3 regions of the Mesorhizobium sp. P2_D1 genome follow, and region 1 is predicted to be linked to each of the others. Evidence: predicted binding sites of a transcription regulator. Region 1 holds the regulator's gene; each other region holds the start of a gene.

Region 1 (4,538 bases):
GCTCGCGATCGGTGTCTTCGATGCGCAGCAGCATGGTGCCGTCAGTGTGCTTTGCGTACAGCCAGTTGAACAGCGCCGTGCGCGCGCCGCCTATGTGCAGGTAACCGGTGGGCGAGGGGGCAAAACGGGTGACGACCTTGTCGGACATGAAACTCTCGGAAACCATCTGAAGCGGGGTGTGGTTGCGCGGACTTTCGCGCGTTGCGCGTTCATGTAGCATAGGGTGTCGAGGGCGCAAGGGGCAGACCCGATGGCTGGACGGGGCCGGGGCTCGGATCAGGGCGAGGACGCCGCTATTGGCGTCAGCGAACGGTCCCTGTTTGCGACGCCGCTGCCGGCTGCGTTACCGCTGCCATCACCTCTCGTGCCGGCCCCCGGCAACCCGCCGTTGCAAGCGGATGTCTCCGCCCCCGCTCCTGTTGCCAAAGTTGGCAGGATCGTGCGCGTGCGCCGGCAAATCGGCCGGATATCGCTGCCTCGGCTGCGCCACAGCGTGGCCACGGCAGCGGGCCTGGAGCTTGATCGAGGCGTAGCCTTCCTGCTGGTGCCGGTCTGTCTGGCGATCGGAGCGATCGGCTATTTTTCGCTGACGGTGGAACCTGATTTTGCGAAGCCTGTCGCGGTCGTCGTTCTGACGGGGCTCTGCGCGTTCGTCTCGCGTTCCAGGCCGAAAGCCCATCTTTGTTTCATGGCTGCGGTGCTGTGCACGCTCGGCCTGCTCGCCGGCAAGGTCGAGACATGGCGGGCGGGAACGCAGTTGCTCGGTTCGGAAATCTCGACTCAAGTGACCGGCCGCGTCGTCTCGCTTGACCGAATGGAGTCCGGCCGCATCCGGCTGACCATCGACGTGACGTCGACAGCCAGGCCGAAATTGCGCTATGCGCCGGAGCGGATTCGGCTTTCGGCACGAAAGATCCCGGCAGAGATAACCCCAGGCTCGCTGGTCACCGGCTACGCCAAGCTGTTGCCGCCCACCGGCCCGGTGCGGCCGGACAGCTACGACTTCTCCTTCGACAGCTATTTCGCCGGCATTGGCGGCAGCGGGTTTTTCCTCGGCAATCCAAAGCTTGTCGCCGGCAATGACGACGACATTCCGCTGTCAGCCCGCCTTGCCTCGGGGATAGAAAATGCCCGTGAAGCCATCGCCGACCATATCAGGGGCAGTATCGGTGGCGCCGAAGGCGAGATCGCCGCGGCGCTGATCGTCGGCGTACGCGCCGGCATTCCCGATGAGATCAACGAAGCGATGCGGCGCACCGGCATCTACCACGTCATCTCCATTTCAGGGCTGCACATGGCGCTGGTGGCCGGCACAATCATGATGCTGATGCGCAGCGCCTTCGCCCTGTTTCCGGACTTTTCCGCGCGCCGGCCAGTCAAGAAATACGCCGCGGCCGCCGCGCTTTTCTCGATCGCCGCCTATCTCGTCATCTCAGGCGTCGTCGTTGCCGCAGAGCGCAGCTTCATCATGCTGGCGGTGATGCTGATTGCCGTGCTGTTCGATCGGGCGGCGCTGACCATGCGCAACCTGGCGATCTCGGCGATCGCGGTCATTTTGGTGTCGCCGCATGAAGTGGTCGGCCCAAGTTTCCAGATGTCGTTCGCGGCGACCGCGGCTCTGGTCGGTGCCTATGCCGGCTGGTCTGATCATCGTGCGGCGAAAACGAAACCGCCGCCGCCACGGCGATCTCTGCCTGGCTTTCTCACCAGAAAATTCCTGTTGGCGATGGGCGGCCTTGCCATGACCTCCATCATCGCCGGTTCTGCCACGGCGCTGTTTGCCATCTGGCATTTTCAGCGGGTGTCGCCGCTCAGCCTGTTCGCCAATCTGGCCATCATGCCAAACGTCTCGCTGGTTGTGATGCCTTTCGCCGTCCTCAGTGCGCTTGCGATGCCCTTTGGCGCCGATGGCCCCTTTCTTTACGTGATGGGCAAAGGCCTGACGGTGATGATCGCCATGTCCGGATGGATTTCCCAGCGCTCGCCGGTCGACGCGGTCGGGTTGATTTCGCAGCAGTCCGTCCTGCTGGTTGCGATTGCCTTGGTCATCGCGACGATGGCCACGACATGGCTGCGGCTCGCAGCCCTTCCGTTCGCGCTTGCCGGCCTGTTGACCGTCTCGGACACGCGCGCACCGGACGTGCTGATCTCGGAGGACGCCCGGCTGGTTGCGCTGCCGATCGGGGGTGGCGAACTCGCCGTCAGCCGGGCACGCCCGAACGAATTCACGGTCGACAACTGGAAACGCGCGCTGACATCCGAGACCATCGTCATACCGGAGGTGTTCAGCAAAGGAGACGGGCAATTCGAGATAGCCGATGCCGCCGAGCTGCCGTCGGGAGCGCCTTTCTATTGCACATCGGGCATTTGTCTCGCCAAGCATCCATCCGGTGCGATCATCGCGCATGTCGAAGACCGAAAGGAGGCCTGGATGGCCTGCGGCTTCGCCGACCTGATCGTCATCAATGACGCCACGGCCTATGACCCCTGTCACAATCCGCTAGTGCTCGTCATCACCAAGCGACAACTGGCCCGCAAGGGTAGCGCGGCCGTCTTCTTCGATCGCCAATCGGCCACCGCGCCTGCGACGATCAGCTTCGCGGTGGACAGCCCATACCGGCCCTGGCACACGCAGCGCAAGTTTTCGCGCGAGGCGAGGGGCCTGCCACCCTACCGCAAACCCGAAAAGCCGGTCGCAAGCCCTGCTCAGTAGCGCCTGATCAGCCCGACGAGCTTGCCTTGCACCTTGACCCTGTCCGGTCCGAAAATGCGGGTTTCATAGGCCGGGTTGGCGGCTTCGAGAGCAATCGAGGCACCCTTGCGGCGGAACCGCTTCAGCGTCGCTTCCTCTTCATCCACCAGCGCCACGATGATCTCACCAGGGCTGGCTGTATCGGCGTTGCGGATGATGACGGTATCGCCGTCGAAGATGCCGGCCTCGATCATCGAGTCGCCCTTGACCTCCAGGGCATAGTGTTCGCCGCCCATGATCATGTCCGGCGGCACCGAGATCGAATGCGTCTGGTGCTGGATGGCGTCGATCGGCACACCGGCCGCGATGCGTCCCATGACCGGGATCGACACGGCGGAAACCACGTCGTCGTCATTGCCGGCCGAAGGCATCCGCGAAGACGCAGGCTTGAGTTGCCGGCCAAGGCCGCCTTGACCGAGGCTGCCCTGGATGACGCTTGGCGAGAACTTCTTTGCCGCGTTGAGGCCTGGCGCGATCGAATCCGGCAGCCGCAGCACTTCCAACGCGCGCGCCCGATTGGGCAGGCGGCGAATGAAGCCGCGCTCCTCCAGCGCCGTGATCAGCCGGTGTATGCCGGATTTGGAGGCAAGGTCGAGCGCTTCCTTCATCTCGTCGAAGGATGGCGGAATGCCGCTTTCCTTGAGCCGTTCGTGGATGAACATCAGCAGTTCATGTTGTTTGCGCGTCAGCATGGCAGCCCCCAGGTTACCCAAAACCAGAATCGGAAAAACAAACCCAGAACAAACACTATCTGTTCCAGTTGTGTTCCGCAACCGTTTAAAGTTTAATGAACTTGTTAAGGCGGCTGAAATTATTCGGCGCCCCGGCAGTGGGTCGCTATCGACGCTTGCCTGCCACCGCCGGGCGCTTGGTTGGATTGAAATTGCTATGGTTAATGGCCTGCTGCCCACCCTGTGTCGGGCTTGGCCTCGGCTAATGCTGGAGCTCGACAAGGGGGCTCGGTTCACTTCACCGGTCGTGGCTCCCGTGAACGAAAGGGAGCCAAAATGCCAACTTTGGCGGAGGAATTGCCCATATCGTTCCTCGCCGCATTACCGCTTGTTTGTGCTGCCGTCGCCGGCATGGACATAGACATGCAGCGTGTAGCCGATGTGGGCAACCATCAGGGTTTTCGCGCGCTCGATGTCGCGATCCAGCGCCGCTTCCATGAGCGCGGTATGATGTTCGATCGCGACGGCCTGGCGCAACGCCTCCATGGCCTCTTCGTGGCCGTACAGGAGACCGGCGGCCGCCCGCAAGGTTGGCGCCAGGCCAAGAAAGCGGTGATGGCGACGCAACTGATCCGCGATCGTGGAGTGGAAGGTCAGCAGCCAGGGGGACGCCGCCGCGCTGAGCAGTGCCGCGTGGAAAGCCTCGTGCTTTTCATCCCATTCGTCGACCACTTCGTCGGACGGGTCGTCGACCGCGGTCCTGCTGCGCGACAGCCGGTAGTGGGCAGCGACGACGGCGTCCTCCCATTCACGGCCGCCTTTCTCAATCGATTCCTGGAGCAGAGGCAGTTCAACCACCAATCTGGCGCGTGACAGATCTTCCAACTCGTTGCGCGAGACCGCGGCGACGGCAAAGCCGCGATTGCTGATGGCGGTCACCAGGCGCTCGGCCTCTAACCGCGAGAGTGCCTCGCGCAGCGGTGTCCAGCCGATGCCGTAGCTGTTGCGCAACGCGCTGAGCTTGAGCGGCGCGCCGGGCTTCAGACGGGTGGTGAGGATATCGCGGCGCAGCAACCTGTAGGCTGCCTCTGTCTTCGAGAAGTGCTCGTCGTCCA
Region 2 (4,538 bases), on a different contig from region 1:
GGCACAGTTCAGCGCTGCACTGGCTGCCGGAATTCCAGGGCATGACCACCGTGGAGGAGCAGTAGCGCCGCTGCGGCGTCAGTCGTCGCCTTCGACGACCCTCAGCCTGAGCTGCCCGGTCTTCGAATCGGCGACGCGGGTCCCTGTCTCGACCTTCGCGGTTGCAGCCCGTGATGCGGCTTCGGGGCCAGCCTCACCGTCGGGCTGCTCACCGAACTCCAGCGCCTCGATCTTCTGGCCGCGCCTGGTGACCTTCGACGTCGAGACGAGGATGTCGTCGATGTCCTTGGCCGACTGGCCGAAATGGACCTGCAGCTTGCGCACCCGCTCGTCGACGCGCGCAACGTCTTCCATCAGCCGGATGACCTCGCCCTGAATCAGATGCGCCTGTTCGCGCATGCGGGCGTCCTTGAGGATGGCCTGGATGACCTGGATCGACAGCATCAGCAGCGACGGCGAGACGATGACGACGCGGGCGCGGTGCGCCTTGTGGACGATGGCCTCGAAATTCTCGTGAATCTCGGCGAACACCGATTCCGACGGCACGAACATGAAGGCGGTGTCCTGCGTCTCGCCCTGGATCAGATATTTCTCGGATATATCACGGACATGGATCTCGATGTCGCGGCGGAAGGCCTGGGCAGCAACCTTCTGCAGGTCGGCGCCATCGGCGGCGCGGATGGCGTTCCAGGCTTCGAGCGGAAATTTGGCATCGATGGCAAGCGACGGCGCGCCATTCGGCATCTTCACCAGGCAGTCCGGCCGGCTGCCGTTCGACAGCGTTGCCTGGAACTCGTAGGCGCCATGGGGCAGGCCGTCGGCAACGATCGCCTCCATGCGCGACTGGCCGAAGGCGCCGCGCGTCTGCTTGTTGGAAAGGATCGCCTGCAACTGCACGACCTGGCCGGCAAGCGACTGGATGTTGCCTTGCGCGGTGTCGATGATCGCCAGCCGTTCCTGCAATTTGGCCAGGCTCTCATGCGTGGATTTGGTCTGCTCGGTCATGGTCTGGCCGATGCGGCCGGTCATGGCGTCGAGGCGCTGGCCGATCGACTGCGTCAGCTCGGCTTGGCGTGCTCCGAACACTTCGGCGATGGCGCCCATGCGGCCCTGCATCTCGGCCTGGCTTTGCAAAATGCCGGCCATCCGCGCCTCGGCGTCGCGGGCATGATCGGCGGCCTCAGCGGCGGCGACGGCGCGCGCCTTGGCCGAACGCCACAGCGCGATGACAAGCGCCACGAACAGGCCGACAAACAGCAATGCGCCGACGGCCAGCGCATGGCCGAGCGTGATCGTGGAGGCGCCAAGCCGGGCGACAGGCTCCGAAAGGATGGATGTCAGATCATTCATGTGGACAGCATAGCCGATTCGCGGGGCTGGCACAGATCAAAACGTGAACGGCGCCCCGGCGCCCCGGTTGACGCTTTTCGCTGGAGGTCTTAGGTGGAACGCCATGCCGATCAAGCCGCTCATCATCCTTCCCGACCCCATCCTGCGCCAGGTTTCCAAGCCCGTGGAGCGCGTCGACGGGCCTTTGCGCAAATTAGCCGACGACATGCTGGCGACCATGTATGACGCGCCCGGCATCGGTCTGGCGGCAATCCAGATCGGCGAACCGGTGCGCATGCTGGTGATCGATCTGGCCAAGGAAGACGAGACGCCGGCACCGCATGTCTTCATCAACCCGGAAATCCTGAGCAGCGCCGACACGCGCTCCGTCTACGAGGAAGGCTGCCTGTCGATCCCGGACTACTATGCCGAGGTCGAACGCCCGGCAGCCGTGCGGGTCAATTATCTCGACCGCGACGGCAAGCTGCAGGAGATCGAGGCCGAGGGGCTGATGGCGACCTGCCTGCAGCATGAGATCGACCACCTCAATGGCGTCTTGTTCATCGACCACATCTCGAAGCTGAAGCGCGACATGGTGGTGAAGAAGTTCAAGAAGCTCGCCAGGGACAAGGCGCCAGGCAAGATGGTGGGATAGGGGAAATGCCCCTTCGCGTCATCTTCATGGGCACGCCGGAGTTTTCGGTGCCGGCGCTGCGTGCCATCGCCGAGGCCGGACATGAAGTTGCTGCCGTCTATACGCAGCCGCCGCGCGCCGCCGGACGGCGCGGGCTTGAGCTGACGCCGTCGCCGGTACAGCGCGAGGCGGAGCGGCTGGGCATCGAGACACGCACACCGGTATCGCTCAAAGGCGGGGCCGAGCAGGCCGCTTTCCGCGCCCTGCGGGCCGATGTCGCAGTGGTCGTCGCTTATGGCCTGCTGCTGCCGAAGGCAGTTCTGGAGGCCCCCCGGCTTGGCTGCATCAACGGCCATGCCTCGCTTTTGCCGCGCTGGCGGGGTGCCGCGCCGATCCAGCGCGCGATCATGTCCGGGGACAGCGAAACCGGCATGATGGTGATGCGCATGGAAGTGGGCCTGGACACCGGCCCGGTGGCAATGGTTGAAAAATGCGCCATCGAACCCGATATGACTGCCGGCGATCTGCATGATCGGTTGATGAGTGTCGGTGCTGCACTGATGGTGGAAGCGCTGGCGCGACTGGAAAGGAACACCCTGACATTTACCGCACAAGCGGTGGAAGGGGTGACCTACGCCAAAAAAATCGATAAATCTGAGACTCGCTTGGACTGGACTCGCTCGGCGAGCGAAGTGCACAATACCATTCGTGGCCTGTCGCCCTTTCCCGGGGCTTGGTCCGAGATTGCAATTGGCGGCCGCCCGGAGCGGCTGAAACTGCTTCGCTCGACGCTATCGCAAGGCGCCGGCGAGTCGGGAGGAATTCTCGATGACCGGCTGACGGTCGCCTGCGGGGCAGGCGCGATCAGTCTGGTCGAAGTTCAACGGGCGGGCGGAAGGCCCGCTGCCGCGTCGGAATTCCTGCGCGGGGCCAAGATCGAAAAAGGAATGAAATTCTCATGAGCATGATGTCGATACGCGCGGCGACGCCGCGGGATCGCGAGGCCATCCGCCTCGTCGAGGAACACGCTTTCGGCCAGCAGGCGGAGGCCGGACTGGTCGACGCGCTGGTGACCGGCGGCGACGCCGTTGCCGAACTGGTGGCGGAAGAGGACGGCCAGGTGGTCGGCCATATCCTGTTTTCGCGACTGTTCGTGCAGAGCGGCGGCAAGAACTTTGCGGCCGTGGCGCTCGCGCCGCTGGCGGTCGAGCCCTCGTTCCATGGCAGCGGCATTGGCGGCGCGCTGATCCGCGAGGCGCATATCCGCCTCAGGGATGCCGGCGAGACGCTGGCCGTGGTGCTGGGTGATCCGGCCTATTACAGCCGTTTCGGCTACACCCATGCCCGCGCCGAAAAGTTCGAGAGCGAGTACCAGAGCGAGGCCCTGCAGGCACTGACCTGGGGCGACGCCCCGGAAGCCGGCAGGCTGGTCTACGCCTCGGCCTTCGGGTCGGCACTCGCCGCGTAAGCGGCATCTGAATGCGCCTCTAACTCAAAGAGATAGAGCATGATGTCGTCCGAAAGCCGCTTCACACTTTTCGGCATCATGCTCTAGCATGCCGCGTTTTCGCCTCGACATCGAATATGACGGTAGTCTGTTTGCCGGCTGGCAGCACCAGGCGGATCAGCCTTCGGTGCAGCAAGCGATCGAACAGGCGATCGAAAAATTCTGCGGCGAAGAGGTCCGGTTGCGCGCCGCCGGCCGCACCGATGCCGGCGTGCACGCAACCGCCCAGGTGGCGCATGTCGACCTCGCCAAGGCGTGGTCGGGCGACAAGGTGCGTGATGCCGTCAACGCACATCTGCAGATGGCCGTCGCACATATCGCCGTCCTGAAGGCGACGGTCGTCGCAGACAGCTTCGACGCGCGCTTCTCAGCCACCGGCCGCCATTATGTCTACCGCATCCTCAACCGTCGCGCGCCGGCAGCGATCGACAAGGGCAAGGTGTGGTGGGTGCCGAAACGGCTCGACGCCGGCGCCATGCACGAAGCGGCGAAAGTCCTGCTCGGTCGGCATGACTTCACCACCTTCCGGTCGACCCAATGCCAGGCCAACAGCCCGATCAGGACGCTGGAGCGGCTGGATGTGGGCCGAGAGGGCGACCTGATCGAGGTGAAGGCTTCGGCGCGCTCGTTCCTGCACAATCAGGTGCGTTCGATGGTCGGCTCCCTCAAACGTGTCGGCGAAGGCGCCTGGACCGTCGCCGACCTGAAAGCGGCGCTCGATGCGCACGACCGCGCCGCCTGCGGCCAGGTGGCGCCGCCCGACGGGCTTTTTCTTATTGGTGTCGATTATCCCGAGGGCGTCGATTATCCAGGATAGAGCCCCATAAGGCTCTATCCCGAGATGAACCCGGAAAGGCTCTGAGACCCGACATCGTCCGGCACGGAGATGCCGAGCAGCGCCTGCAGGCCGAACAGCGCCAACAGCGAAGCGATGAACATGCCGACGAAAACGGCGGAGCCGATGGCTACGCCCTTGCCGATTGTGGTGTTGGTCATGCGCCAGGTCAGCACCATGGACAGGGCAAACAGCAGCAGCGACACAAGGCTCGAAACCTGGCTTGCCGACGA
Region 3 (4,538 bases), on a different contig from region 1:
GCCGCGCATAGGCCGACAGGCTCTCGACATAGCGGCGCTGGCCTTCGGCGTAGATGGTGTCGAAGGCGAGCGACGATTTGCCGGACCCGGACAGGCCGGTCATGACGATCAGGCTGTCACGCGGCAAGTCGAGATCGACATTCTTCAAATTGTGTTCGCGCGCCCCGCGAATGGAAAGGTATTTATGGTCGGCCATTGCCGGTCGCCGCCTCAGAAGCTGGAATTTCCTGGAATGGCGGGTTTTCCCGGCCATCCCCTATGTAGGTAATTTTGCCGCCACGTCGAGAGACGCCACAATTCCCGACAAAGGCGTTTAACCGTCTTTCGCGTGAACGGGCAAGCGGAAAGAACAAAGGCCGAACACGCTCCTGACAAAGCTGTGCAAAAACTGACTTGTACGTAACCTCCCGGTGATCACGTTTTTCGGTAACCGGCTATTGATGGTTGACGTCCCCGACTCAGGGGCGCAGTGTCCAGAAGTCAACCGAAGCCGGCTGTCTTTCGATGGCCTCGCCGCCAGAGGCGGCCTGCGAGACGCCGCAGGCATCTGCGATTTGTGCTTCGGGACGACACGTCGCAACGGACAAGGGAGTGGAGCCATGACGCCACCGGATCGTCCCCTAGGGTTCCAGTTGTCACTGGAGCCGCGGCAGGCATAAGTGCCAGGGTTTAGCGTTTGCGCCACCCGGCAAACCGTGACCTGCCATATCCCACAAAAATCAGAGACTGCTAGTCGGATCGTCGGCTGAATGCCGCGGAGCATCCGAAATCAAACGCCGGCAGTACACTCCCGGCAAAAATTGGATTTGAGATCCAAAAAGGCCCCGACCGTTTGCGCAAAGCACGGCGGGGCCATTTTCATGCGCGGCTTGTTTTGTCGACCATGGCGCGGCGCACGACGCTGGACAGATCATGCAGTCAGTGGCGCGGCAGCCCGGTGGCGCCAGCGCCGACATCAACTGTGATGCTGCCGGAAATCCTGACATTCGTGTTGCCGATCTTGAACTGGCCGTTCCCATTGCTGGGGGATGCGTCGTCGGGTTCGGGCTGCGGAGCCGGCTTGGCGATGCGATAGTCGCTGGTCACGCCGGGCAGGGCGCCTTTCCGCGCTGCCGGCGAGCTGTCGTCGGCAATGGCGGTGCCGCTCATGGAGCCGGCAAGAGCGATCACGACCACGGCGATGACGCGATGCAATGTTCTGGACGGATGAGTGTCGGTCATCGCCCAGTTATAGGGGCGTGTCGACGAGGCGACCAGACCGGCGTCGTCAAATCTTCGACAGCCGGCGACGCGCTTCAGCCTCACGCGGCCTGTTTGCGCGTATCGAAAACATGGTCGACAAGACCCCAGGCCTGAGCCTCGCGGGCCGTCATGAAGTGGTCGCGGTCCAGCGTGCGCTCGACCTCTTCATGGGTGCGGCCGCAATGCTGCGCATAGAGTTCGGCCATATGCCGCTTTGTCTGGCCGATGCGCTCGGCATGGCGCTGGATGTCGGAGGCCTGACCCTGGAATCCACCCAGCGGCTGATGCAGCAGGATCGTGGCGTTCGGCAGCGAGATGCGACGCCCGGCCGTGCCCGCCATCAACAGAAACGAGGCCATCGACGCGGCAAAGCCCATGCACACTGTCGACACCGGGCAGCTGATGTATTGCATGGTGTCGTAGATGGCGAAACCGCTGGTCACCACGCCGCCAGGCGAGTTGATGTAGAGCGATATCTCCTTGTCGGGATTGTCCGATTCCAGCGACAGCATCTGCGCGCAGACCAACGCCGAGATGTCGTCGTTGATTTCACCGTTGATGAAGATGATGCGCTCGCGCAGCAGGCGCGAGAAAATGTCGAAGGCGCGTTCGCCGCGGCTCGACTGCTCGATCACCATCGGAACCAGATTGGCAAGGCCGCTCATTGTTTCGTCTCCGTCCGTTTCGTTGTTCAGGCCGCGCGCAGCAACAGCAAAGGCGTGTTCGCGGCGGCCGGCCGTCTTGGATTGCGCGACCCCAGCGAAAGGCTGCAGCCGGCGCCGGCCATGGCAACGGCGGGCATTGCCGTTCGGGCAAAACCGTCATGGACGATGCGCAGATGCGTGCCGCCGGAAACGGTGCGGGCGAGTGTGAAGGTGACAATGCTGTCGAGCGGGCTGTCGAGCCCAGCCTGCCGCGCGGCATCGCCTGGCTGCGGCCGCTCGCGCCAGGAATAGCGCAGCAACCGCTCGGGCTCGGCGTCGATGATCTCGCATTCGATCGCCGCGTCCGGCCCGGCGAAGGCAAAACGGCTGCCGGTCTCAGGGCTGATGTCGTTCGGCATCATCCAGGCAGCGAGCAACTCCGGCACGGTCAGTGCCCGCCACACCTTTTCCGGCGGCTCCGGCAGGTCGCACTCAAACTCGATCGCGTCGGGCGCAGTGTTGGTGTCCGCGTGGCTTTGGTCTGTCATTGATCCCATGCTCTTCATTGATCCATGTCCTTCAAAACCGCCTTCAGCCTTTCGATGCGCTCCGGCCAGAAGGTCCGGTAGCGTTCGATCCAGGAGAGCAAGGGGGCAAGCCCTTGCGGATCGGCGCGGTAGTAGGCGTTGCGGCCCGCTCTCCGCTCGACCACCAAGCCAGCGCTGCGCAACACCGCCAGATGCTGGGAGACGGCGGGTTGCGACACCGTCATGCCGTTGCGCAATTCCGAGACGCTCATTTCGCCAGCGGCAAGCTGCTCAAAGACGGCGCGGCGCGTCGGGTCGGCAAGGGCGCGGAAAATCTCTGCTTCGATCATGGCAAAAGCATAAGTCGATACTTATTGATTTGGCAAGCGCTGTTTTTACGAGCTGGTCGGAAGCCAGCGCCTCACCACCCCGGCAGGTCCATCAAACGTCGCCTCGAAGATTGGCGACGCAAGCACAGCGTGGATGTGAAGCGTTCCGGTGCCGACGTTCTTGAACCCGTGTTTCCTGTTCGCGGGAACAACGAGAGACTGGCCCGAAGTCAGGACGTTGTGCTCATCGTCGATCCACATCTCGGCCCTGCCGGCGATAACGGTCAGCACTTCCTCGACGGGATGCCAATGCGTTGGGGCACCTACCGTGGGCTCGACCCATTGCTCGAATATGCAAAGTTGCGATGCACCGTTGCTTGCCGACACATGCATACGCGTTCCCACACCTGCTCGCCATTGCTCGCGTGGCTGGTCCTCATGTGTGACGGAGTTCATTGATTGCCCCCGACCCATTCCCGATTTCATGGAAATTTCGGACCGGAACACTACATCTTGCTGACAAACATTGACAGAACGCCACGGGCGTCATAGAACAAAAAGGGAACAAAAACCTTGTGGGAAAAGCCAGCCATAGCAGGCGGCGATGGTCTGCAGCCTGTAAGGTGCTGCGACAAAAATTTGTTTCGGATGAGCGCGGAGAAATATCATGGCGGGTAGCGTCAACAAGGTCATTCTGGTCGGCAACCTCGGTGCAGATCCGGAAATCCGTCGCCTGAACTCGGGCGAGCCGGTCGTCAACATCCGCATTGCGACGTCGGAAAGCTGGCGCGACAAGAATTCCGGCGAGCGCAAGGAAAAGACCGAGTGGCACAACGTCGTCATCTTCAACGATCAGCTTGCCAAGGTGGCCGAGCAGTATCTGAAGAAGGGCATGAAGGTCTATGTCGAGGGCCAGTTGCAGACGCGCAAATGGCAGGACCAGACCGGCAACGACAAGTACACGACGGAAGTCGTGCTGCAGAAATTCCGGGGCGAGCTGCAGATGCTCGACGCACGCGGCCAGGGTGAGGGCGGTCAGGTTGGCGGCTATGCCGGTGGTGGCAGCAGCCGTGGTTCCGATTTCGGGCAGTCCAGTCCGAGCGAAAGCTTCAATCGTGGCGGCGGCGCCAAGAGCGGCGGTGGCGGTGGTTCGTCGCGCGAACTGGACGACGAAATCCCGTTCTGAGGACAATCAGCCACGGGAGAGGCGGCAATGTCGCTGCAACCGCTGCTTGCCGCCCCTTCTCCGGTTCCCTGGCATGCCTTTGCGGCTTTCGCCGCACTGGCGATAGGGGCCACGCAGCTGGCGCTGCCGAAGGGAACGCCGCGCCATCGCATTGCGGGCTATGTCTGGGCCGCGCTGATGCTGGTCATCGCCGTCTCGAGTTTCTGGATTCATCAGATCCGCCTCGTCGGTCCTTTCAGTCCGATCCATCTCCTGTCGATCCTGGTGCTGGTCGCCGTACCGCTGGCGGTGTGGCACGCGCACAATCATCGCGTCGCCAAGCATCGCAAGTCGATGATTGCGCTGTATGTCTTTGCGCTGGTCGGGGCCGGCATCTTCACGCTGTTGCCGGGCAGGGTCATGCACGATGTCGTCTTTGGCGTCGCGCGAGCCGGACCATGATCCTATTTAATCCTTGAGGCGGATGACCCCAAGTGGAAGGAATATCAGGTGAAAGCACGTGTAAAGTGGGTGGAGGAGCGCACCTTCGTCGGCGAATCCGGCAGCGGCCACAAAGTAGTGCTGGGAACCGCGCTCGGACCGGAAGGCAAGACGCCAGGACCTAGTCCGA

What was found. Region 1 encodes LexA, which represses DNA repair genes until DNA is damaged. Its sites were predicted from a motif close to TGTTCNNNNTGTGTTCNG; they were not measured.
Region 2: the regulator LexA is predicted to act here: its motif matches at 1,383-1,400, upstream of AC1D0I_RS03615 (DNA recombination protein RmuC).
Region 3: the regulator LexA is predicted to act here: its motif matches at 3,292-3,309, upstream of AC1D0I_RS11470 (single-stranded DNA-binding protein).

Annotation. Positions count from the first base shown of each region.
Region 1 covers NZ_JBFUDZ010000038.1:29,240-33,777, forward strand. Annotated here, with positions in the region: gene gltX (glutamate--tRNA ligase) at 1-148, opposite strand, end outside; gene AC1D0I_RS23630 (ComEC/Rec2 family competence protein) at 251-2,713, shown strand; gene lexA (transcriptional repressor LexA) at 2,707-3,444, opposite strand; gene AC1D0I_RS23640 (GntR family transcriptional regulator) at 3,805-4,538, opposite strand, start outside.
Region 2 covers NZ_JBFUDZ010000002.1:220,133-224,670, forward strand. Annotated here, with positions in the region: gene AC1D0I_RS03610 (GFA family protein) at 1-65, shown strand, start outside; gene AC1D0I_RS03615 (DNA recombination protein RmuC) at 79-1,350, opposite strand; gene def (peptide deformylase) at 1,454-1,984, shown strand; gene fmt (methionyl-tRNA formyltransferase) at 1,990-2,925, shown strand; gene AC1D0I_RS03630 (GNAT family N-acetyltransferase) at 2,922-3,431, shown strand; gene truA (tRNA pseudouridine(38-40) synthase TruA) at 3,520-4,287, shown strand; gene AC1D0I_RS03640 (transporter) at 4,302-4,538, opposite strand, start outside.
Region 3 covers NZ_JBFUDZ010000012.1:10,400-14,937, reverse strand. Annotated here, with positions in the region: gene uvrA (excinuclease ABC subunit UvrA) at 1-196, opposite strand, end outside; gene AC1D0I_RS11495 (hypothetical protein) at 919-1,305, opposite strand; gene AC1D0I_RS11490 (ATP-dependent Clp protease proteolytic subunit) at 1,302-1,907, opposite strand; gene AC1D0I_RS11485 (SRPBCC family protein) at 1,934-2,434, opposite strand; gene AC1D0I_RS11480 (ArsR/SmtB family transcription factor) at 2,449-2,763, opposite strand; gene AC1D0I_RS11475 (cupin domain-containing protein) at 2,809-3,198, opposite strand; gene AC1D0I_RS11470 (single-stranded DNA-binding protein) at 3,410-3,928, shown strand; gene AC1D0I_RS11465 (DUF2306 domain-containing protein) at 3,956-4,369, shown strand; gene AC1D0I_RS11460 (OsmC family protein) at 4,418-4,538, shown strand, end outside.